DNA from 3 places in the Bradyrhizobium sp. AZCC 1588 genome. Region 1 is predicted to be linked to each of the others. Evidence: riboswitches for the same ligand, from Rfam matches in the RefSeq annotation. Region 1 holds a riboswitch; each other region holds the start of a gene.
What was found. A riboswitch is a leader RNA that binds a small molecule or an ion and turns the genes downstream of it on or off. The one in region 1 is predicted to bind cobalamin.
Positions count from the first base shown of each region.

Region 1 (7,975 bases):
GCGGGCCCGATTCCCTTGCCCTCATGTGGCTTGCCGCCCGCTGGCGCCGTGCGCTCTCGCGCGGGCCGCGGTTGATCGCCGTCACTGTCGATCATGGCTTGCGGCCCGAGGCCGCGCGCGAGGCGCGCGACGTCAAGCGCCTCGCGCGCTCGCTTGATCTGCCCCATCGCACGCTGCGCTGGACCGGCACCAAGCCGAAAACCGGATTGCCGGCCGCAGCGCGGGAGGCGCGCTATCGCCTGCTGGCGAAAGCTGCGCGGGCGAGCGGCGCGACGCACATCCTCACCGCGCATACCCGCGACGATCAGGCCGAGACATTGTTGATGCGGATGCTGCGCGGCAGCGGCATCGCCGGTCTCGCGGCGATGGCGCGCGAGTCCGAGCGCGAGGGCGTGTGGCTGGCGCGCCCGTTGCTGGACATCCCGAAGTCCCGGCTCGTCGCGACGCTGGACAAGGCAAAGATCGCCTTTGCCGACGATCCCACCAATCGTGACGTGAGCTTCACGCGGCCGCGGCTGCGTGCATTGATGCCGGCTTTGGCAGAGGAGGGCGGCGACAGCCGAAATCTCGCGCGGCTGGCATCAAGGCTGGCGCGGGCGAATGCCGCGATTGAAGTGCTGGCCGACGGCGCCGAGCGCTATCTCGCGGTGAGAGATCGTGATGATGCCACGCGCTTCGGGTTCGATGCCCAGGCGTTTGCCGGTCTGCCCGAGGAAATCCGGCTTCGGCTGCTCAAGCGCGCGATTGACCGGGCCGGTCACGAAGGACCCGCGGAACTCGGCAAGGTCGAGGCGCTGCTGGCAGTGCTGGACAACGCCATTGCGAACGGCCAAAAGCAATCAAGACTGAAACAGACGCTTGCCGGGGCCGCAATCAGCCTTACCGGAGGCCGAATTTATGTCGATGCAGCGCCGCCGCGGGGTAGCCGGGCGTGAGAAGCGTTCCTATCTCCCAATATCCGCAATATCGGGACGAAGAGCCTTAACCACCCCGGAAAAACACTGGCCTTTTGCGCCATTTTTTGACCGGGAATCGCGTTAAGATGCGTTAAATAGTCCCGTGTGGTTCCCTTGGCATTGACCCGGGCGCCACCTAGATTGGGTGCAGTGGACCGGGGATTCTCGCCTCACTACCCAAGGAATATTCTAGGGTTACTACCAAGGACATAGGGCCGCGATCCGCGCGACCACGAAGGAAGATCAATGAACGCCAATCTGCGCAACTTCGCCCTCTGGGTCATCATTGTCTTGCTGCTGTTGGCATTGTTCACGCTTTTCCAGAATCCGGGTCAGCGCACGTCTTCGCAGGACATCACGTTTTCGCAGTTGTTGAGCGAGGTCGATCAGAACCGCGTGCGCGACGTCGTGATCCAGGGGCCGGAAATCCACGGCACCTTTACCAACGGCTCCTCGTTCCAGACCTATGCGCCGAATGATCCGACGCTGGTGAAGCGTCTCTATGACGGCAAGGTCTCGATCACCGCCAAGCCGCCCGGCGATAACGTGCCGTGGTTCGTGTCGCTGCTCGTTTCCTGGCTGCCCTTCATCGCGCTGATCGGCGTCTGGATCTTCCTGTCCCGCCAGATGCAGGGCGGCGCCGGCAAGGCGATGGGCTTTGGCAAGTCGCGCGCCAAGATGCTGACGGAGGCCCATGGCCGCGTCACTTTCGAAGACGTCGCTGGCGTCGACGAAGCGAAGCAGGACCTGCAGGAGATCGTCGAATTCCTGCGCGATCCCGGAAAATTCCAGCGCCTCGGCGGACGGATTCCGCGCGGCGTGCTGCTGGTCGGCCCTCCCGGCACCGGCAAGACGCTCATCGCGCGTGCGGTCGCGGGCGAAGCCAACGTGCCGTTCTTCACCATTTCCGGTTCTGACTTCGTCGAAATGTTCGTCGGCGTCGGCGCGAGCCGCGTCCGTGACATGTTCGAGCAGGCCAAGAAGAATGCGCCCTGCATCATCTTCATCGATGAAATCGACGCGGTCGGCCGTCATCGCGGCGCGGGCTTGGGCGGCGGCAATGACGAGCGCGAACAGACGCTCAACCAGTTGCTGGTCGAGATGGACGGTTTTGAAGCCAATGAAGGCGTGATCCTGATCGCCGCGACCAACCGGCCCGACGTGCTGGATCCCGCGCTGCTGCGTCCCGGCCGTTTCGACCGCCAGGTGGTGGTGCCGAACCCGGACGTCGTCGGCCGCGAGCAGATCCTGAAAGTGCACGTGCGCAAGGTGCCGCTGGCGCCCGATATCAACCTCAAGACCATCGCACGCGGCACGCCGGGCTTCTCCGGCGCTGACCTGATGAACCTCGTCAACGAGGCCGCGCTGACGGCTGCCCGCCGCAACAAGCGGATGGTGACGCAGGCCGAGTTCGAAGAGGCCAAGGACAAGGTGATGATGGGCGCCGAGCGCAAGTCGCTCGTCATGACCGAGGAAGAGAAATTGCTGACGGCCTATCACGAGGGCGGCCACGCCATCGTCGGCCTGAACGTCGTCGCGACCGATCCGATCCACAAGGCGACGATCATTCCGCGCGGCCGCGCGCTCGGCATGGTGATGCAGTTGCCCGAACGCGACAAGCTGTCGATGTCGCTCGAGCAGATGACCTCGCGCCTCGCCATCATGATGGGCGGCCGCGTCGCGGAAGAACTGATCTTCGGCCGCGAGAAGGTCACCTCGGGCGCGGCCTCCGACATCGAGCAGGCGACGCGTCTGGCGCGCATGATGGTAACGCGCTGGGGCCTGTCGGAAGAGCTCGGCACCGTGTCCTACGGCGAAAACCAGGACGAGGTGTTTTTGGGCATGTCGGTGTCGCGCACGCAGAATGCCTCGGAAGCCACCGTCCAGAAGATCGACAAGGAGATCAAGCGGCTGGTCGAGGAAGGCTACAACGAGGCCACCAAGATCCTCACCGAGAAGCGCGAGGACCTCGAGACGCTGGCCAAGGGCCTGCTCGAATTCGAGACGCTGAGCGGCGACGAGATCATCGATTTGTTGAAGGGCAAGAAGCCCAACCGCGAGTCGGTCTTGGAGCCGAGCACGCCACGCGCTTCCGCCGTACCCCCGGCCGGCAAGCCGCGCCCGCGTCCCGATCCGGACCCGGGTCTGGAGCCGCAGCCCCAGGCGTAAGCGGATTACATCTGAACCAGAAACGCGGCGGAGACGCCGCGTTTTTTTTATGTCGCTGACCTCGTCGTTCTGCGAAGTGCTGACGGGGATGGATTTGAGCGATGACCATTGAGGATGGGGTGACCGTCGGATGAAAATCCCTGAATTGCGGCGCGCTCTTGCAGCGCTCGGCGTGCAGCGCCGAGCCGTGAGCATCGACGGCGTCGAGGCGACAGAAGAGCAATATCGCCTCAAACGGGATGGGGACACCTGGGCCGTCTACTATTACGAGCGAGGAAACAAGAACGAACTCCGGCAATTTGCTTACCGAAGATGATGCTTGCGAGCATTTTCTCAAGATCGTCCGGAACGACCCCACGACCAGAAGGTAGGCGTCCCGTTCACGAGCTGACCGGGATTGATTTCGAACCGTCATGGCGCCGCGGCTGGTGCCCCGAGGTGTACAGCCAGAATGTGTTCCGGCGTCTCCGTCACCTCGATGGTCTGCCCATCGCCGCCGACAAAGGTGAGCACGGTGCGCTCCCCGTCGCGCGACATGCTGCCGACGAGCGCAATATTGATGTGAATGGGTCGCCCCGTCTCGAATTTCGTGCATTGAATCCAGAAGCGCATTGCGGTCTCCTCATGTTGCTTGCAGCAATCAAAACGGGCCGTAGGGTGGGCAAAGCGAAGCGTGCCCACCATTCAAACCGACGATCTCGGAAAGATGGTGGGCACGGCGCAAAAGTGCGCCTTTGCCCACCCTACACAAGCTTACCCGTCGCCGACCGGTAACGTTACGCCATCGCCCGCAATTCGCGGGCGGCGGCGACCATATTGGCGAGCGCGGGTCGGACCTCCTCCCATTTGCGCGTTTTCAATCCGCAATCCGGATTGATCCAGATCTGGGTGTCGGAGAGCCGTTCTCGCGCCAGCTTCAGCAGGCCGGTCATCTCGCCGATCTCGGGGACGCGCGGCGAATGGATGTCGTAGACTCCGGGGCCGATTTCGTTCGGATAGCGGTAATCCCTGAACGCATCGAGCAGCTCCATCTTCGAGCGCGAGGTCTCGATCGAGATCACGTCGGCGTCCATCGCGCCGATCGCGCCGATAATGTCGTTGAACTCCGAGTAGCACATGTGGGTGTGGATCTGCGTTTCGTCGCGCACGCCGGACGAACAGAGGCGGAAGGCGTCGACGGCCCAATCGAGATAAACCTTCCATTCGGACTTGCGCAGCGGCAGACCCTCCCGCAGCGCTGCCTCGTCGATCTGGATCATGCCGGCGCCGGCAGCTTCGAGATCGGTAACCTCGTCGCGGATCGCGAGCGCGATCTGCCGGCAGGCTTCGCTGCGCGGAATGTCGTCGCGGACGAACGACCAGTTCAGAATGGTGACTGGGCCGGTGAGCATCGCCTTCATCGGCTTTGTCGTCAGCGACTGGGCGTATTGCCACCACTCGACCGTCATCGGCTTCGGGCGAGAGACGTCGCCGAACAGCACAGGCGGGCGAACGTAGCGCGATCCGTAGGATTGCACCCAGCCGTGCGTAGTGAAGGCAAAGCCCGCCAGCTGTTCGCCGAAATACTGCACCATGTCGTTGCGCTCGAATTCGCCATGCACAAGCACGTCCAGCCCGATATTTTCCTGCCAGCGCACGGTGCGGGCGGTCTGGTTCTGCAGGTAGAGCTTGTAGGCTTCATCCGTCAGGGCGCCCCTGGCGTGCGCGGAGCGGGCGTTCCTGACGTCGGCGGTTTGCGGGAACGAGCCGATGGTCGTGGTCGGGAACGCCGGCAGGTTGAAGCGCTCGCGCTGGACGGTGGCGCGTTCAGCGAAGATGCTGGCGCGGAAGCGCATCGGTTCATCGATGCTGGCAACGCGTGCCGCTACCTTCGCATCGTGAATGCGCGGCGACGCCTTGCGGGAGGTCGCCGCCTGATCCGATGCCTTCAGGCTGGCTTCGACTGCTCTGCGGTCATCGGCGAGTGCCGTTCCGAGCGTGGCCAGTTCTTCGAGCTTTTGTATCGAAAACGCCAGCCAGCTCTTGATTTCGGGATCGAGCCCGGTCTCCAGTGCCAGATCGATAGGGACATGCAGCAGCGAACAGGAGGGGGCGATCTGCACGCGATGCTTGCCAAGTTTGGCGATCACGGGCTCGAGCCGGTCGAGAAGCCGGCTCAAATCCGCGCGCCAGATGTTACGGCCATCGATGATTCCGAGCGACAGCACGCGGTCATCAGGGAAGCCGGCAAGCTCGTCGATCTGCTCCGGCGCGCGCACGAGGTCGAGATGCAGGCCGGCGACGGGCAGGGATAGCGCGGTGTCGCGGTTGGCGCCGAGCCCGCCAAAATAGGTCGTCAGCATGATCCTGAGCTGCGGTACGGCGCTCGCGATCTCCGCATAGGCATAATGCAGCGCCTGCTGGGCGACGATGTCGAGGTCGAGCACCAGACACGGCTCGTCGATCTGCACCCATTCCGCGCCCCGGTAGGCAAGTTCGCGGAGAACCTCGACGTAAACCGGCATCAAGCGATCAAGCAGGGACAGCGGATTGAAACCGGCATCCTTGCTCTTGGCGAGTTTGAGAAACGTGACGGGGCCGACCAGCACGGGGCGGGTTTGATAGCCCAGCGCCTTGGCTTCCTCGTATTCCTCGATCGGCTTGCGCGAGGCGAGAGTGAACTGCTGATCCTTCGCCAGTTCGGGCACCATGTAGTGGTAGTTGGTGTCGAACCATTTTGTCATCTCGAGCGCCGGCACGCCGTGCGTGGCGCCATGTCCGTGATGGGCATGGCCGCAGCTCGCCTCATGCGCCTTGCCTTGCGCGCCGCGGGCCATCGCGAAGTAAGTCGCAAGCGAGACCGGCCCGCCGTTCCAGCGATAGATCTCCGGGATTGCGCCTATCATCACTGATGTGTCGAGCACCTGGTCGTAGAACGAGAAATCGTTCGACGGGATCACGCTGACGCCGAGCTTTTTCTGGCGCGCCCAGTTGGCGGCGCGAAGGCCGACGCCGGTTTCGATCAGCGCCTTCTCGTCGGTTGCGCCCGACCAGAAACTCTCCAGCGCGAATTTCAGCTCGCGGCGCGGACCGATGCGCGGCGTGCCGAGGGAGGCAACGGAAAGTGAAGAAGTGGAGATGGTGGAAGAAGACGTAGCTTTGGAAGAAGACATGGCTTAACCCCAAAAGTTGGGGGCAAAGGCCGAAGTGACACGTCTGGATTTTTCGCGGACGGCAGAGCGCGCGCGGAAAATCGCAACCGCACCACCGGGACACCCCGCCCGAGGACGTGTATGTTGTCGAGGCAGGTCTCCTGGCTCGCGGGTCAATGCTGCTGTCCGGCCTTCCCGAAACCTTGCGAGGTCTCAGTGACTTTGTTGGACAGCGGCTCGCTGCTTACAGTTGCGGGGGCAGCTCCGGCTTTGGCTTTTCGGCCGCACCGGCTTCCCTCTTAGCTTCGGAAGAACGTCTCCCGAAGAACCACGACGGGTCCACTTATCGGCAACGCGGCAGGCACGTCAACTCGACGACATTCACCGGTGCGTTGTGATCGTTGTTCACAGCCATAGGGTTCCGTCGCCGAAATTCTTGCACATCGCCCGCTCGCCCCATTGACAGCCGCATCCGAATAACACGAGATATAGCCGTCACGGTCCGCCATGGCCCAACACATGGTGGCTAAGAGGGAAGCCGGTGATCGCGCGAAAGCGCGAAAATCCGGCGCTGCCCCCGCAACTGTAAGCAGTGAGTTGCTCCCGAATCTTACGTCACTGATGCGGCATCGCATTGGGAAGACACGGGAACAACGGCGACCTGCGAGCCAGGAGACCTGCCGCGACACCGAAGAAAACGTCCACGGGCGGGGTGTCCCGGCGGCGCTTGCAGATTCGTGCCCGCGTTTTCGCGTGGGCTAAAGCTGTAGCGTCTTCAGACATCCGGCCCCAACACCATCACGGGGTCTCTTGATGTCACTCTCTCTCGATCGCGAAGCCAACGCCGCTCCATTCATCCGACTGCGTCCCGAATCGCTTGCCGCCTCGGAAGCGCAGCCGCCGATGCAGGTGATTCGCCGCAACGGCACGGTTTCGAAATTCGACGCGAGCAAGATTTCGGTGGCGATGACCAAGGCGTTTCTCGCGGTCGAGGGACATGGCGCGGCGGCCTCCCGCCGCGTGCATGAAATCGTCGAGCAACTGACCGCCGAAGTCGTCGGCGCGCTGTCGCGCCGGATGAGCGAGGGCCGCACCTTTCATATCGAGGACGTGCAGGACCAGGTTGAACTTGCCCTGATGCGCAGCGAGCATCACAAGGTCGCGCGCGCCTATGTGCTCTATCGCGAGGAACGCACGCGCCAGCGTGCCGGACAGGACGTGGCCAAGGCCGCCCAGCCATCGGGGAAGCCCTCGTTACGTGTCACGCTGGCCAGCGGCGCGCAGGTCCCCCTCGACATCGCGCGGCTGACGCTGATCATCGAAGAAGCCTGCACTGGCCTCGAGGGCGTCGGCGCCACGGCGGTGCTCGCCGAGACGCAGCGCAATCTCTATGATGGCATCAGCGAGGACGAACTGGCGCTGGCGTCGGTGATGGCCGCGCGCACGCTGGTGGAGCAGGAGCCGAACTACGCCTATGTCAGCGCGCGGCTCTTGCTCGACAAGCTGCGCACCGAGGTGCTGTCTTTCGTGCATGATACGCCGACGAGCGCGTCGCAGGCCGAGATGGCCGAGCGCTACGGCGAGTACTTTCCGGCCTATATCAAGGCCGGCATCAACGCCGAACTGCTCGATCCCGATCTGGCACGCTTCGACCTGAAAAAGCTTGCTGCCGCGTTGAAGCCGGAACGCGACCTGGCGTTTCAGTTCCTGGGTCTGCAG
Region 1 is NZ_JAZHSC010000001.1:2,146,459-2,154,433, reverse strand. It holds gene tilS (tRNA lysidine(34) synthetase TilS) at 1-935, shown strand, start outside; gene ftsH (ATP-dependent zinc metalloprotease FtsH) at 1,203-3,125, shown strand; gene V1277_RS10045 (hypothetical protein) at 3,256-3,441, shown strand; gene V1277_RS10040 (hypothetical protein) at 3,537-3,737, opposite strand; gene metE (5-methyltetrahydropteroyltriglutamate--homocysteine S-methyltransferase) at 3,902-6,277, opposite strand; cobalamin riboswitch at 6,391-6,604, opposite strand; cobalamin riboswitch at 6,738-6,955, shown strand; gene V1277_RS10030 (ribonucleoside-diphosphate reductase subunit alpha) at 7,070-7,975, shown strand, end outside.

Region 2 (7,975 bases), 4.6 Mb from region 1:
GCAGATCGCTCTCGACTGCTTGAAAATGCCCGCCGTAGCGCTCCCTAGCGAGCGACACTGGAACCTCAAATGCGACGAACTTGCCAATTCCTTTGTGCTTCCGCTTATCGAGGAGCTTCGGATCGTGTAAGTGATAACGATTCCGGGGTCGACATGATCTTGTACTCTTGGACGGTCCCGGCATGCTCGGTCGCATCGAGGTAAGTGAAACGGATTAGCCGAGGAGCCTCTTTCATCCACAATTCGACAGCATTTTCTGGAGTATCGCCTCGACCGAGTGTGGCGAAATCCTGCTTCGAGCTGCTATTGGCCGGAAGCCGGGAGCAAAGGCCGAGCGAAACTGAGTTCGTGGCCATCGGGGTCAATTAGGTGGAAGAAGCGCTCACCCCATTCGGCATCCTTGGGCACGGTAGCTGGCTGGTATCCCGCTGCGAGTGCACGGTCGTAAAGTGCGTCAACATCGGCAACGTAGAAGATGACCCGCCCCCACCAGGACCAGCGCCGCTCGTTAGGCTGGGTGATGAGGTTGAGATAGCTCGTTCCCGCTCGAAAGCTGGTGAATGACGAATCTTCGCCGCCGTGCAGGACCTCAAACCCCAGCGTGCAGTAGAATCGGACGGCTCGTGCCATTTCGTGGGTGCCGAGTGTAACCGCGCTGATCCCCTCGATCATGGACAGAACTCTCCCGTTTCATTTCCCCGCGCCGTTGCCACAGGCCCCAGACCGGCAGCTGGCGGCGGACGCTCGCCGCATCGGGCGGGAGCTTCCGGTTTCGCAACTTCCGCGGGGCGCTTACCTTCCTTCCAAATATCTGCGAATTAACTCGCGTTTGCGATCCCTCAGGCGCATACTCAGGCAATCACCGCTCCGCCTCCTAGGCATTACCGGTGACAGAGAGTGTTGCGCTCCCGCCTGTTCGAGGGAAGCATCATGCCCCAATCTCAACGCCTCTCGTCCGTCATTCCATTCGCTGCAATTGAGCGCCCCGCCTGTCCGAAGTGCAAGGCCCAGATGATGCTCGTTAGCATCGAGCCAGCACGCGCCCGGGGCGTCGACTTGCAAACGTTTGAATGCGCTGTCTGCAATCAGGTACTTACGAGCTTTGCCGCGTTCGAAGACCCCATGAAGTCCAAGGGCCTTGGACGCTGGCTTCAAGGCGATTTGCACTCACCGAAATAAGGCTCGCCGGCATGAACCGGCGGATAAGCTCGCGCCCTCGTTGTCAGATATCCTCGGTTTCAGCCTCCGGCTGGCTGCGGTAGGCGTCTCGGAGCCACAGGCGATTGAGGGGAGCGTCCGCGCTAAACGCGCGGGAGCCGCCGGGCTTCCCCAGCGGCTCAAGCGTTGCGTAGCGATGTGTTGCGACGCGCAGCGTCGCGTGGCGGAACGTTGCAATGCGCCGAGGCGCACCGCGTTGCCTACCGTGATGTCGATAAGTCCTACGCGTCTCATCGACCACCCCAACATGGTGCAGTCGCGAGGCGACTTCAAGACAGTGCTGCTGCCATAAAACCTGCGCTCTCTTTATGATTGTGCCTAAGAAGGCCGCAACTGCCGTAACGAGATGTAACAAAACGAGATGTAACAAAATCATGCAATATAATAGACACGCGCGTCGGTTTTGATTGCGATGCCTGCCTCGTCCGAGCCGGTCATCCTCATCAGCGCCGACCTATTCGAGGGGTGAAGAGCTTTCGCGGGCATTGAGTACGCAACTATCCTCGAACGAAGGAGAACACCCGTTTGTCGCAGTCGCCTAATCGACAACAGAAAAATCGAAATCTTCAAAGCCGTTCGGCACGCTCCATTGATCATAATCCGCGAGCTCAACGACTGACGCGCGCGAGATATCCAGGCCGGGCCCGCCTGCATGACCCCCTCGCCGCAGCGAGAGCAATGTCGGGAGATTTCACCGCGGCATTCGTCGCGTCCGACGCACGGATCGCCTGCCATTGCGACGACCCTGATACGACGTACACCGGCCCGTCGCTCCGCTGGATCAGGCGAACACGCGCGGCATCCTCGATCCCGCTGGCCCTGACGGCATCTGACGGACTGATGGTCACACGCGTGCTGTCCACGGGTGCAAGGCCGGCAAAGCGTTCCGCTTCCGACAGGGACGGAAACGGAACGAAATACATGACGATGCCGGTCGCAAACCACATCGCGAACAGGAGACAGAACGCGACACCGAGCCATCGGTGCAACAGGACTATTCCGCCCATCATGCGGGTTACGCCCCTACCACTTGAACGCAGCGGAGATCTCATAAGTGCGCGGGGCCCCCAACAGGATCTGATCGGGATAGAACGGATCGCCCCAGATCGCGTAACGCTTGTCGGTGACGTTTCGCACCCGGAATGTCAGCCGCGTCTGGTCGACGGCGTTGAACACCGATTTCGGTATGTCGACGAAGGCATAGAGGTCCGCGACGGTATAGGCGTTCATGGTCACTGTGTTGGCATCGGTATTATAGCGATCGCCGACGTGACGGCCGACGACGCCAAGCTCAATCAGCCAGGGCGTGAAGGATCGGTACGCTGCGCCGGCGTTCGCGACGACGCGCGGCACGTTCGGCGGTGTATTGCCGGAGAACGAGCCGCCGGCAAAGTTGTAGTCGGCATACCGCGCATCGACATAGGCGACGTTGCCCCAGACCCGCAATGCCTCCGTGACGCGCACGGCAGCCGCGAGTTCGACGCCCTTCGATTCCTGCCGGCCTGCAACGTTGAGCTGCATGCCGCCGGCGGCCGCATAGACGTTCTTCCGCTCGATGTCGAACGCCGAGAACGACCACTCCGCCCTGCTATTCCAGAACAGATGCTTCACGCCGGTCTCGTAGGTCTGCGACGTCGTCAGGTCGAGCGGCTGGCGCGGCCCTAGCAGGAAGATGTTGTTGGCTGAGACGTCGGCGCCGGTCGCGTACTGGCTGAAGAAGGTCAGCCCCGGGACCGCCTCCCAGGTGTAACCGATGCGCCCCGTCACCGGCGTCCAGGACTTGGAGAAGGGAAAGCCCGCCTTCACCACGCCATTCACATCGGTCGAGTTACGATCGAGCCCGATATGCTCCATGCGCAGGCCACCGACCAGCGCGAATGTCCGCGTGATCTTCAGGCGATCCTCGAACGACAGCGATTCATTGTCAATCCGCGCCGCCTGTTGCTGCGTCGTCAGCAGGCCGTAGTACCCGCGGGCAGGATCGACCAGCGTGACCTGATCGTGCGGGAAATTGGCGGCCCCCGGTCGGACGAAATCAAGGCCGCTTGCGGCAACTGTTGTCACCAGGCGGTTGTCCATGCCGGCGATGTTCGTATCCCAGGTCAGGTCGGTGAAGTTGCCGGCGAGCTTCTGGCTGTGCGCCACGTAGAAGCGTTCCCGGTCGACCAGGTTCACATTGGCATTGAACGCCTCGACCTCGTTGTTGAACCACTCCCGCTCTGCGCCATAGCCGTAGGCCTGGCTCCTCAGCGTCAGGCCGGGCGCGAGCTTGAGCTCGAAGCCGCCGCGCAGCCACACCTCCCTCGCGACATTGCGATTGTCGAGGACGTTGTAGTTGGTGTTGAAGGTGCGATCGTCGATCGTAACCGGGCCGAGGTTCGATCCATTGTAGTTCGAGACGTAGCTTCCCGAGACGATGCCGGTCGTGACATGCGATCCGCTGAAGGCGACCGGGACCAGCGGTACGCCCCAATAGGCCTTGCCGCGATCCTCCCGGTATTCGATCGCGCCCCAGACCTTGAGATTGTCGGAGATGCGGTAGTTGAGCTGACCCGAGATATCCAGCGTCTTGGTGTTGGTATCATCGGCAAAGCCGTTGAGCGAGGAGCGGCTGATGTCGAACCGGTAGTCGAGCCCCTGAACGTTGGTGCTACCGCCGGAGCCATAATAGCTGCGGAACGAGTTCAGCGAGTCATAGGAGAATTGGGCCTCGTTCCGGATCGGCCCGGTGTGTGGCTGCTTGGTGACGAAATTGATCGCGCCGCCGCTGGCCCCCTCGCCCGACAGCAGCGAAGCCGGACCTTTGAGAAACTCCACGGCCTCGAGATTGGCCGTGTCCATGATACGCGACGTCATGTTCTGGGGGCCGATTTTGATGCCGTTGTAGAGCACGTTGATCTGGCTGTTGGTAAAGCCGCGCATCGAGAAGGCCGATGGCTCGGCCGGATTGTCGCCGGACGTCACGCCGACCGCGCCTTGCGCCACTTCCGACACGGTCCGATAGCCCTGCTCGCGGATCGTCTCGGCCGAGATCACCTCCACGGTCGCAGGCACTTCACGCACAGCTAGGCCGAGGCGCGACGCGCTTGCGGCGATGGCGTTCGTGTTGAGCGGTGTCTGCGTCGTATCCCCGGTCGGCTTCGGTGCGGTCGCTGGCGAAGCAGCTCTATTTGCCGCCGCGCGGCGCGCGCCCTGCTCGTCGCGGCCGGACGGCTTGGCCTGCTTGCGCTTCTGGTCGGTGGGCGGAGAAATTTCGACCGGTGGCAATGGCTCGCGGGAGCCCGCCTGTTGCGCGCAGACCGCGGAGATGTCGAAGGCAGCAAAAGAAGAGAGAACGCCGGACGCGAGCAGGAACTTGCGCGGCCGCGCGGCACGGAGACAGGACATGGCTGAGACCTCGGTATGACGTCAGTGGCACGTCACAGCGAACCAGGTCTCAACCTTCGGCCTGTGAGGCCTCAGCTGAAGCCGAATGTCTGTACTCCCCGACCGACATTTTCGCGTGTGACCACGGCTGACGGCAGGTCTCCTGGCTTGCGGGTCGTTACCTTGCGTCGCCTTCCCGGGACCGAGATGCCCAGTGGCGCGTGACGCAAGATTCTCCGCTCACAGTTGCGGGGGCAGCTACGGCATTGAGGAAACCTCCTCGCACCGCATTCCCTTTTCATCCCCGTAAGGGGAAACCGTCGGAACCATCTAGGATTAAGTCGAACGCAGAGTCAATGTGCAGTCGCCGGTGCGACGTTCGTATGGAGCGACGGCCTGCATTGACAACGGCTCAGCCAAAAGTGCTATCGCAGGCATCGCAGTTCAGACATCCCTGGAGACGTTGAATGGAAGGTGAATCCTTCCTCTGGCTGGTCCGGCATGCCGTCGTCGACGGCATCGCAGGGACGATTCACGCTTCGGACGCTCCGGCCGATCTCAGCGACCGGACGCAACTGGACGCGCTGCGACAACATCTCCCGAAGGGCGCTGCGAGCCACGCAAGCCCGTCGCGGCGCACCGTCGATACGGCCCGCGCGCTGGGGCTTGATCCGATCCTGGTGAGCGAACTCCGGGAGCAGGATTTTGGCGACTGGACCGGAAAACGCCATGACGACCTCGCGGCCGCCGGCGGCGAAGGCTACGCAAGATTCTGGAGTGACCCCGCACGTTCGCGGCCGCCGGGCGGCGAGAGCTTTAAAGACCAGATCGTCAGGGTTCAGCGGGGCCTCGGCCAGCTCGCGGCGGGTTCGGCAACCCTTGTCGTCCATTCCGGCACCATCCGCGCCGCGCTGTGCATCGCGCTCGACCTCACGCCAGAGTCCGCCTTGCGCTTCGTGATCGACCCATTGTCCCTCACCCGCATCGACCGACTGTCGATGGGGTGGCGGGTGGTGTCGGTCAATCAGCGCGTTGGCTAAACCGCCGTCATCCGGCTGGACGATCCGGCACATTGGCCTGCGCAAAAGTCGCCATGCCGTTGTGCAGGGCGCATGCAAGCCGCACCAGCGGCAATGCGATCGCGGCACCCGATCCCTCGCCGAGCCTGAGATCCAGACTGACCAGCGGATGTACATTAAGGGCCCCAAGAACCAAGCGGTGTCCCTGCTCCGCCGATTGATGCGAGGGCAGAAGAAAGGGCTGACACGACCGATTGAGACGCACCGCCGTCAAGGCCGCCACCGAGACGATGAAGCCGTCGATCAGGACTGGAATGCGACGCTGCGCGGCCGCGATGATTGCACCGCAAATGGCCGCGATCTCGAGACTGCCGACCGCACACAGGATTCTTTCGGCAGAGGCACCCGTGAGACCATGCCGCGCCAACGCGGCATCGATCAAACGCGCCTTGCGGACCCGGCCGGCGGCATCGACACCTGTGCCACTGCCGGCAACCTCCTCCGCGCTCACGCCGAGCAAGGCCGAGGCGATCGCCGCCGATGTCGTGGTATTGCCTATACCCATCTCGCCGAAGATGAGAAGATCTGGCTGCCCGGCCTCCGCGCGCAACACGGCCCGCCTCCCGCATTCGAACGCAAAGGCCAACTCCGCCGGCTCAAGCGCCGCCTCCACGCTGAAATCGCGGCTGCCGCAGCGCGGCTTGTCGGTGACAATGCCCGCCAGCGGCGATTCCGCCAGCGTGCCGGCGTCGACGACCTCGAGACTCGAACCCAATTCGCGCGCCAGAACCGAGATCGCGGCGCCGCCCGCGGCGAAGTTCGCCATCATCGCGATGGTCACCTCCTGTGGATAGGCCGACACGCCCTGCGCCACGATCCCGTGATCACCGGCAAAAATGACGATCCGCACGCCCCCCGCCCGCGGGCGCTCCGTCTGCTGCAAGCCGGCAAGTTCGATCGCAATGTGCTCGAGCCGGCCGAGCGCGCCGATCGGTTTTGTCAGCTGCGCCTGGCGGGCCAACGCCGCCTCGCGATGCACGGCCGAGACGCCGGGGCATTTTTGGTAAACCCAATCGGGGAGCATGTTGTCCTGCCTCTGAATGATCTGCGTTCGCGCGGGCCGGTCAGCCGCGTCACGACCCGCGTTTGAGAATGTAGCTATCCATAATCCAGCCTTGCCGCTCGCGCGCCTCCTGCCGCGCAGCGACGATGCGAGGCCCCACCTCGGCGAGCTCACCGGAGATGATGATTTGATCGGGCATGCCGAGATAGGCGCCCCACCAGATGTGCAGTCCCTTCGGCTCCAGCGACTGAAAGGCCGCGCCGCCGTCGAGCATCACGACCACGGTATCGGTGCCATCAGGCCAGCCGCCTTCGCGCAACCGCCGGCCTGTCGTGACCAGGAAGGGCTCGCCGATGTCGTTGAGCGGCAGCGCATGCGCTGCACACAGCGTCTGGATCGACGTGATGCCCGGAACGACCTCGACCGTCGGGAACGGGTCAAGCCGTCGCGCGATCCGCAGGCTGGAATCGTAGAGCGACGGGTCGCCCCAGATCAGCAGCGCAACGCGTCCCGTGCTTCCAAGATCGCCCGCGATCGCTTGCGACCAGGTCGCGGCGACGGCATCGTGCCAGTCGTCGACGCCCTTGCGGTAATCCGCCTCACCGGCGTCGCGCACAGGCAGGTCGAACTCCGCGATGCGCGTCTTGTCGTTGGTGAGCACGTCGGCGCAGATCGTCCGCCGCAATTCCGCGAGATCGGATTTCGCGGTGCCCTTGCGCGGGATGAGGACGAGATCGGCGGCGTTGATCGCGCGGATCGCGGCAAGCGTGAGCTGCCCGGGATCGCCGCAGCCGATGCCTATCAAGGAGAGCGTCAGCATGCCTTCAGCGAAGGGCGGCCGTAAACGACCGCCCCTCACGTCGTCTCTATGCAGCGTTGTGCAGGCGCGGCGTAACAAAGCCATCGGCCGTAACGCCGCGCAGTGACTTTGCCAGCGCGAGCACGGCGAGATCCGCCAGCGGCTCGATCACGATGACCACCGCGTAGGATCCCGCGAAGGTCGCAATGTTGGCGAGGTTGGTGGCGCCAAAGCCCGCACCATAGAGCGCCCAGAACGCGACCCATGCCACGATGCCGGACTGATAGGCGGTGGAAAGCGCCAGCGCCTGGCGATACTGGAGATCAACATAGGCGGTGTTGCGGGGAATAACGCGCTGGGCCAGCGCCTGGATCGCGAACAGCGGCACCAGCAGCGTCGTCACGTTCATGCCGTATTGTGGCAGGTCCGCCGGTACAAAGAACAGGCCTTGCAGCAGAAGACCGAGCGCCAGCCCAAACGCGGCGGGTGCGGCACCGAACAGCAGGAACA
Region 2 is NZ_JAZHSC010000001.1:6,776,569-6,784,543, forward strand. It holds gene V1277_RS31610 (hypothetical protein) at 1-58, opposite strand, end outside; gene V1277_RS31615 (VOC family protein) at 304-672, opposite strand; gene V1277_RS31620 (hypothetical protein) at 1,827-2,228, opposite strand; gene V1277_RS31625 (TonB-dependent receptor) at 2,242-4,605, opposite strand; cobalamin riboswitch at 4,721-4,921, opposite strand; gene V1277_RS31630 (histidine phosphatase family protein) at 5,052-5,624, shown strand; gene cobT (nicotinate-nucleotide--dimethylbenzimidazole phosphoribosyltransferase) at 5,632-6,687, opposite strand; gene cobF (precorrin-6A synthase (deacetylating)) at 6,737-7,486, opposite strand; gene V1277_RS31645 (energy-coupling factor ABC transporter permease) at 7,533-7,975, opposite strand, start outside.
Region 2: it holds a riboswitch for cobalamin, as region 1 does, so the genes downstream of both, V1277_RS31625 (TonB-dependent receptor) here and metE (5-methyltetrahydropteroyltriglutamate--homocysteine S-methyltransferase) in region 1, are expected to answer to the same signal.

Region 3 (7,975 bases), 4.6 Mb from region 1:
AACAACCCCGACGGCCGACACCATGACAAGGCTGAGCTGCTCGCGTTGCTGACACGCGTGGGTCGTCTCGTCATTGACGAAAGTTTTGCCGACGCCACGCCCGAACTGTCGCTGGCAGCGGAGGCGGGACGACCTGGTCTCCTGATCCTGCGCTCGTTCGGAAAATTTTATGGGCTCGCGGGCCTGCGTCTCGGCTTCGTGCTCGGTGGGGAAGAGGACATCGCGGCGCTTTCCGCGATGGCTGGCCCGTGGCCAGTTTCCGGCGCCGCGATTGCGGTCGGACGGCGTGCCTTGCTCGATCGCGATTGGGCCAAGGCGACTGCGACCCGCCTTGCGCGCGATTGCCTGCGGCTCGATGCCGAAGCGAAACCACAGGGGTGGCGTCTCGTCGGCGGCGCTCCGCTTTTCCGTCTCTATGAGACCGAGGACGGGCGTGCTGCGCAGGAGCGCCTCGCCGGCGCGCGTATCTGGTCGCGCGTCTTCGAGCAACAGCCGGGGTGGTTGCGGCTAGGCCTGCCAGGCGACGAGACCGAATGGGCGCGCCTGGCCGCCGCTCTATCGCGCTGATCCCTCAACGCGCAAGCGCAAGCAGTCCTTCGACATCTAGATGCGCCTCGATGTGATCGGCGAGCGCATCGAGTGCACTCTCTACTCTTACGCGGTACTGCTGGCCCGTGACCGGAATGTCCAATTGCCCGAGAAACAAGCTGCGAAAGTTGTCGGAGGCGAACAGGCCGTGCAGATAGCTGCCGTACACGCGGCCGTCACGTGAGATCGCTCCTTCCGGCGCGCCATCGAGCATTGCGAATGGACGCGCGCGATCAGGCCCATCAGTTCGCCCGATATGGATCTCATAGGCATCGATCGGTTGCCTCGTTTCCGCGTGCTGCGCGGTGACGCGGGTGAGCGTCTTCTCCCCGGTCATCACCGTCGTTACATCTAGGAGCCCGAGCCCGTCCGTTTCTCCCGCCGGTCCCTCGATCCCTTCGGGATCGGCCACGCTGTGCCCGAGCATCTGGTAACCGCCGCAGACGCCGAGCACGTGACCGCCGCGGCGGTGATGCGCGAGCAGATCGATGTCCCAGCCCTGCGCGCGCAGGAAGGCGAGATCGCCGCGCGTCGACTTCGAGCCGGGAATGATGACGAGCCTGGCGTCGCCGGGAATGGCCTCACCGGGGCGGACCATCACGAGGTCGATACCGGGCTCGAGCTTCAGCGGATCGAGATCGTCGAAATTGGCGATCCGCGACAATGCAAGAAACGCGATCTTGCATTGGCCGGGCTTGCGCGCTTCGCCGAGGCCCAACGCATCCTCGGCCGGAAGCTCGCTCGCGCGGGTGAAATAGGGCAGCACCCCGAAGCCGCGCCAGGATGTCCTGGCTTCGATCAGCCGATAACCGTCGCCAAACAGCGTGGGGTCGCCGCGGAATTTGTTGATCACAAAGCCTTGGATCATTGCGGCGTCTTCAGGATCGATCACGGTCTTGATACCGACGAGCTGAGCAATGACGCCGCCGCGGTCGATGTCGCCGATTAGCACCACCGGGACGGCGGCTTTTCGCGCAAAGCCCATATTGGCGATGTCGGCTTTGCGCAGATTGACCTCGGCCGGGCTGCCGGCGCCTTCGACGAGCACGAGATCGGCACGATCCTTCAGTCGCGCAAAACTCTCGAGCACCGCCCCCATGAGCGACGGCTTCAAAGAAGCATATTCGCGCGCGCGCGCCGTCGCGATGCGCTTGCCATGCACGATGATCTGCGCGCCGACATCAGTTTCCGGCTTAAGCAGGACAGGATTCATGTCGGTGTGCGGTTCGACGCCAGCGGCCAACGCCTGCAAGGCCTGCGCGCGGCCGATCTCGCCGCCGTCGACCGTTACCGCCGCATTGTTCGACATATTTTGCGGCTTGAAGGGGAGCACGCGCAAACCACGGCGCCTCGCGGCGCGCGCGAGTCCTGCGACAATGAGCGACTTGCCCACGTCCGAGCCTGCTCCCTGGATCATCAATGCGCGCGCCATCGAAATTGTCTTCAGAACTCGACGCCCGGCTGCGCCTTGATGCCAGAGCGGAAGGGATGCTTCACCAGTGTCATCTCGGTGACGAGATCGGCGATCTCGATCAACTCGTCCTTGGCGTTACGGCCGGTGAGAACGACGTGCGTCATCGGCGGCTTGTGTGCCCTCAGGAAATCGACGACCTCGGCGATCTCCAGATAGTCGTAGCGGAGCGCGATGTTGATCTCGTCGAGCACGACCATGCGCAAGGTCGGATCCAGAATCAGTTGCTTCGCCTTGTCCCAGCCGGCTTTCGCGGCGGCGATATCGCGGGCGCGGTCCTGCGTTTCCCAGGTAAAGCCTTCGCCCATCGCATGAAATTGGCAGAGATCGCCGAAATGGCCGGTGAGAAGGCGGCGTTCGCCGGTATCCCAAGCCCCCTTGATGAACTGCACGACCGCGCAAGGGAAGTCATGTGCGACACAACGCACGATCATGCCGAAGGCGGAGGATGACTTTCCCTTTCCCGCGCCGGTGTGGACGATAATCAGTCCCTTTTCGCCGCTCTTGGTCGACATGATCTTGTCGCGGGCGGCCTTTTTCTTCGCCATTTTCGTTGTATGGCGGGCGTCGGCCGAGGCCTCGGAGGCGACAATTTGCTCGCCTTCGGCGGCATCTTGTTCAGACATCATCTGACGTGGTCCTTCGGCTTGACAAGTCGCGGCCCAAAGCAAATGGTAGGCCTGCGTTGGTTCCTGTCCTACGACAGGCGAAGAGGGAATGCGATAGGGCTCAAATCGAGAGGTTTGGGTTCGAAAAGCAGCCGCCCCCGCGACCGTGACCGGAGAGATGCCCGAAGCCACTGCCCCAACGGGGTCGGGAAGGCGGGCATCGAAGGAAGAAATCCTGCTCCGCAAGCCGGGAGACCTGCCAGCGCAACGTTTTGGACCGGCGGACGGGGTGTTCCGCGACGGGGAAGCGAGCCTTCCTTCGGATGGGTTCGCGCGCCTCATCGCCTCCCGCTAATTATCCTGGAAGGGGCGATGACTGTCACACTTCACGTCTGCATTACCTGCCGTGCCGGCCAGACGCTGGCGGAGGGCGAGACCGCGCCCGGCAAGCGCCTGCATGCCGCCATTCTCGACGCCGGCGTGCCCGAAGGTGTCAGCGTGGTTCCCGTCGAATGTCTGTCCGCGTGCAGCCAGGGCTGTTCGGTCGCGCTCAGCGCGCCGGGACGATGGTCCTATGTCTATGGCCGCCTGTCGGATGCCAACGCACGCGATGTGATTGCCGGCGCATCGGCCTATGCGACGGCGCCCGATGGCATCGTGCCGTGGCGCAGCCGCCCCGAAATTTTCCGCAAGCAATCGCTTGCTCGCATTCCGCCCATTGCCGTCGTGCCGGAGGCCGCCGAATGAACTCCCTCGCCAAGGTCCCCGTCACCGTCGTCACCGGCTTTCTTGGATCGGGCAAGACGACGCTGATCCAGCATCTGATCACCAACGCCAACGGCAAGAAGCTCGCAGTGCTCGTCAACGAGTTCGGCAGCGAAGGCGTCGATGGCGAGATCCTGAAGTCCTGCGCCGATGCCAATTGTCCGGCGGAAAATATCGTCGAACTCGCCAATGGCTGCATCTGCTGCACCGTGGCCGACGATTTCATTCCGGCCATCGAGCAGCTGCTCGCGCGCCAGGTGAGGCCGGATCACATCCTGATCGAGACATCGGGACTGGCCTTGCCAAAACCGCTGCTGAAGGCGTTCGACTGGCCGAAGATCCGGTCGCGGATCACGGTCGACGGCGTAATCGCGCTGGCTGACGCGGAGGCCGTAGCTGCCGGTCGCTTTGCGCCGGATCCGGACGCCGTGGAAGCGCAGCGCGCGGCCGATGACAGTCTCGATCACGAGACGCCGCTGTCGGAAGTGTTCGAGGACCAGATCGCCTGCGCCGATATCGTGCTGCTCACCAAGGCAGACCTTGCCGGCTCGGCCGGGCTCGAAGCGGCAAAGGCTGCGATCGAGGCCGAGATGCCGCGTCGCGTGCCGATGCTGACGGTCGTAGATGGCGCCGTCGATGCGCGCGTGATCCTCGGTCTCGAAGCGGCCGCCGAGGACGATCTTGCCGCGCGCCCCTCGCATCATGACGGCGAGGACGAGCACGAGCACAATGATTTTGCCTCCATCGTCGTCGATCTTCCGGAAGTGACGGATATCGATGCGCTGGTTGTCGCGATCCAGCGGCTGGCGCGCGAGCAGAATGTATTGCGTGCCAAGGGCTATATCGCGATCGAAGGCAAGCCGATGCGGCTGCTGCTGCAATCGGTCGGCGAGCGCGTGCGGCATCAGTTCGACCAGCCATGGGGCACGCGGGCGAGGCAATCGAAACTGGTTGTGATCGGTGAACACGGCGACATCGATGAAGCCGCGATCAGAGCAGGACTTGGTATTGCGGGACTAGGCATCTGATGCACGTCGTTTTTCGCGAGAGCCGCGGCCTTGAGGAGACCGCGACGCCCAGAGACATCGGCCAGGACACGGCCGATCTCGTGGTGCTCTCGTTCTCGGACAGCGATCTTGCAGCCTTCGCGTCAGGCTGGCGGCGAGGGCGGCGGGCCGACCCGCCGTCGCTGAGGCTCGCCAATCTTGCGGAGCTGCGTCACCCGCTGTCGGTGGACACCTATGTCGAGCGAACGCTGTCGCAGGCGCGGGGAATCCTCGTGCGCCTGATTGGCGGGGAGTCCTACTGGTCGTATGGGCTCATGGCGTTGCATCAGCTCGCCAAGGATCGCAACATCGCTCTAGCGGTGCTGCCGGCGGACGGTCGCGACGATGAACGGCTGGATGCTTTCTCCACACTGCCGGTCTCAACGCTGAGGCGGCTCAAGGTTCTCTGTGACAAGGGCGGTCCGGTCGCCGCACAAGCGGCGATCGCGCAGCTTGCGCTGGCGTCGGGCCTTTATGCGGGACCTGTCGTCGGTGAGATCGATATTCCCGAGATCGGTTTCTATGACCCTGCTCGCGGTGTTGTGGCAGAGCCGACAGGAGATGGACGGCCGCGTGCGCTGGTTACGTTCTATCGCTCCTATCTCACGGCCGCCGACACAGGTCCGGTCGACGCGCTGATCGCAGCGCTGCGGCAGACGGGCTTTGACGCATACGGTGCATTCGTCACCTCGCTGAAAGCGGTGGGCGTCGCGGATTGGTTGCGTGCGCATTTCGCGCAGCATCCTCCGGCGGCCATCGTCAACGCGACCGCGTTCTCAGCAATCGGTGACGACGGCACGACACCATTCGATGCTGCTGCGTGTCCGGTGTTCCAGGTCGCCTTGTCCACGGCCCGGCGCGAGGATTGGGCGGAGTCGCTTCGCGGCCTCCCGCCAGGTGACCTCGCGATGCATGTAGTCTTGCCGGAGGTCGATGGCCGGTTGTTCGCCGGTGTCGTGAGCTTCAAGTCGCCGGGCGAGCGCGATCCCGATCTGCAGTTCGCCCATCTCGCGCACAGAGCCGACGACGAGCGCGTGAGCGCCGTCGCTGCGCGGGTCGCGGCCTGGCATCGGCTCGCGAGCAAGCCGGCCAACGAAAAGCGGTTGGCGATCGTGCTCTCGAACTATCCGGGCCGTCCGCATCAGATCGCTCATGCGGTCGGGCTCGACGCGCTCGCCTCCGTCGAGGCGCTGCTCTCCGATCTCGGCGAAGCCGGTTTCGATGTCGAGGCGGCGGAGGCGCTTGGCGGTGTTTTGCTGCGGGAGCAGTTGACCTGGAGCGTCGCCGAGTACCGTACGGCGCTGTCAGGCCTGTCACGCCGGTTGCAGGATGACCTCGCGCGCGCCTGGGGCGCACCGGAGGAGGATCCGAGCTGCCGTGGCGGCGCGTTTCGCTTCGCCGCGATCCGCTGTGGCAAGGCCGTCATCGCGGTTCAGCCGGAGCGTGGCGAGGTCGGTCAGCGCGATGCTGACTATCATGATCTCTCGCGCACGCCACGCCACGCCTATGTTGCGTTCTATCGGTGGCTTAGACAGCAAGGCATCGACGCCGTCATCCACATGGGCGTGCATGGCACGCTCGAATGGCTGCCAGGCAAGTCCGTTGCGCTGTCGCCCGCATGCTGGCCGGAAGCGCTGATTGGCGACCTGCCGGTGATCTATCCGTTCATCGTCAACGATCCCGGCGAGGCGGCACAGGCCAAGCGGCGGATCGGCGCGGTCACAATCGGCCATCTGCCGCCGCCTTTGGCGAAGGCCGAACTGCCGGACGGCCTGCGTCGGCTGGAGCAGCTCCTTGATGAATACTCGACGGCCGACGGCCTTGATCCCGCGCGGCGTCAGCGCCTGATTGCGGCCATCCGCGATGAAGCGCGTGCCGCCGGGGTGGAAGATGATCTGGGCCTTGGCGCTTCGGATGGACCAGCCGAAGCCATTCCTTTGATCGATCGCTTCGTCTGCGATCTCAAGGAAAGCCAGTACGGTGACGGCCTGCATGTGTTCGGCCGCGGCGCTTGCGGCGAGGCGGAGAAGGCGGCGCTGCTCGGGGCACTTGCCGGAAGGCGCGTTGCGCCGGGGCCGGCGGGCTCGCCATATCGCGGGCGCCAGGACGTGTTGCCCACGGGCCGCAATCTGTTTGCCGTCGACCCCCGCGCCGTACCCACGCCGTCGGCGCATTCGCAAGGCATCAAGCTCGCCGAGGAATTGCTGCGCCGTCACTTGCAGGATCACGGCGACTGGCCGAAGGGGCTCGTCGTCGATCTCTGGGGCTCCTCGACCATGCGTACCGCGGGCGAGGATTTTGCGATGGCCCTGCATCTGGCGGGCGTCGCGCCGCGCTGGGATCACGGATCGGGCCGCGTGACGGGTTACGACATCATCGCGCCAGCCGAGCTCGGCCGTCCCCGTACCGACGTCACGCTGCGCGTATCCGGCCTGTTCCGCGACGTCTTTGCCGGTCTGGCGCAATTGTTCGAGGCCGCGGCCGAGGCGCTCTCCGGGCGCGAGGACGAGGGCGAGGAAAATCCATATCGTCATCGCGCGTCACGCGTGTTCGGACCGCCTCCCGGGCAGTATGGCGTCGGCTTGTCGTCAATACCTGACGTCTTCACGCAGGAATCGCGCGATGCGGCCGGCGAGGCCTGGCTGTCGGCATCGTCCTGGGCCTTCTCGTCCGATGGCGCGATGCAGCCCGACCGCGCGGGTATCGAGGCACGGCTCTCTGCCGCCGATGCCTTTGTCCATACGCAGGATCTGCCGGAGACAGACCTGCTGCTCGCCGCTGATTATGCGGCGCATGAGGCGGGCGTTGCGGCGGCCGCGGCGCGGCTCGGCACGGCGGTGAAGCTCTATCATCTCGATGCCACGCGTCCCGATCAGCCGGGGGCCCGCAAATTGACCGAGGAGGTATCGCGCGTGGTGCGCGCGCGGGCCGCCAATCCGGACTGGATCGCGGGCATGATGCGCCACGGCTTTCGTGGCGCGGCCGAGATCACGGCGACGCTCGAGCATATGGCCGCCTTTGCACATCTTGCCGATGCCGTGCCGCCGCATCTGTTCGACCTCTACTACGACGCGACGCTGGGCAACGACGATGTCCGCGCCTTCATGTCGCGCGAGAATTCGGCAGCGCTCGCCGCGATGGAGACCTGCTTCACCCGTCTGCATGAGGCGTCGCTGTGGAAGACGCGCCGCAATTCGATCGCGGCCGCGCTGCGCGAGGCGTCATGAACGCGGTTGCGATCAAGGGGTGGTGCCCTGGCGCCTTGCGGCCGATGCTGTCAGGCGATGGGCTGGTGGTTCGCGTGCGGCCCTTTGGCGGGCGGCTCGATGCAAGGCAGGCGGCCGGCCTTGCTGATCTGGCCGAACGTTACGGCAACGGCCTGATCGATCTCACCAGCCGCGCCAATCTCCAGGTCCGTGGTGTGAGCCATGACTGTCATCTGCCTCTGCTCGACTGGCTCGCGCGCTTGGAACTGCTCGATTCAAATACGGAGACCG
Region 3 is NZ_JAZHSC010000001.1:6,792,949-6,800,923, reverse strand. It holds gene cobD (threonine-phosphate decarboxylase CobD) at 1-567, shown strand, start outside; gene V1277_RS31720 (cobyric acid synthase) at 572-2,020, opposite strand; gene cobO (cob(I)yrinic acid a,c-diamide adenosyltransferase) at 2,032-2,685, opposite strand; cobalamin riboswitch at 2,729-2,945, shown strand; gene V1277_RS31710 (DUF1636 domain-containing protein) at 3,040-3,414, shown strand; gene cobW (cobalamin biosynthesis protein CobW) at 3,411-4,460, shown strand; gene cobN (cobaltochelatase subunit CobN) at 4,460-7,705, shown strand; gene cobG (precorrin-3B synthase) at 7,702-7,975, shown strand, end outside.
Region 3: it holds a riboswitch for cobalamin, as region 1 does, so the genes downstream of both, V1277_RS31710 (DUF1636 domain-containing protein) here and metE (5-methyltetrahydropteroyltriglutamate--homocysteine S-methyltransferase) in region 1, are expected to answer to the same signal.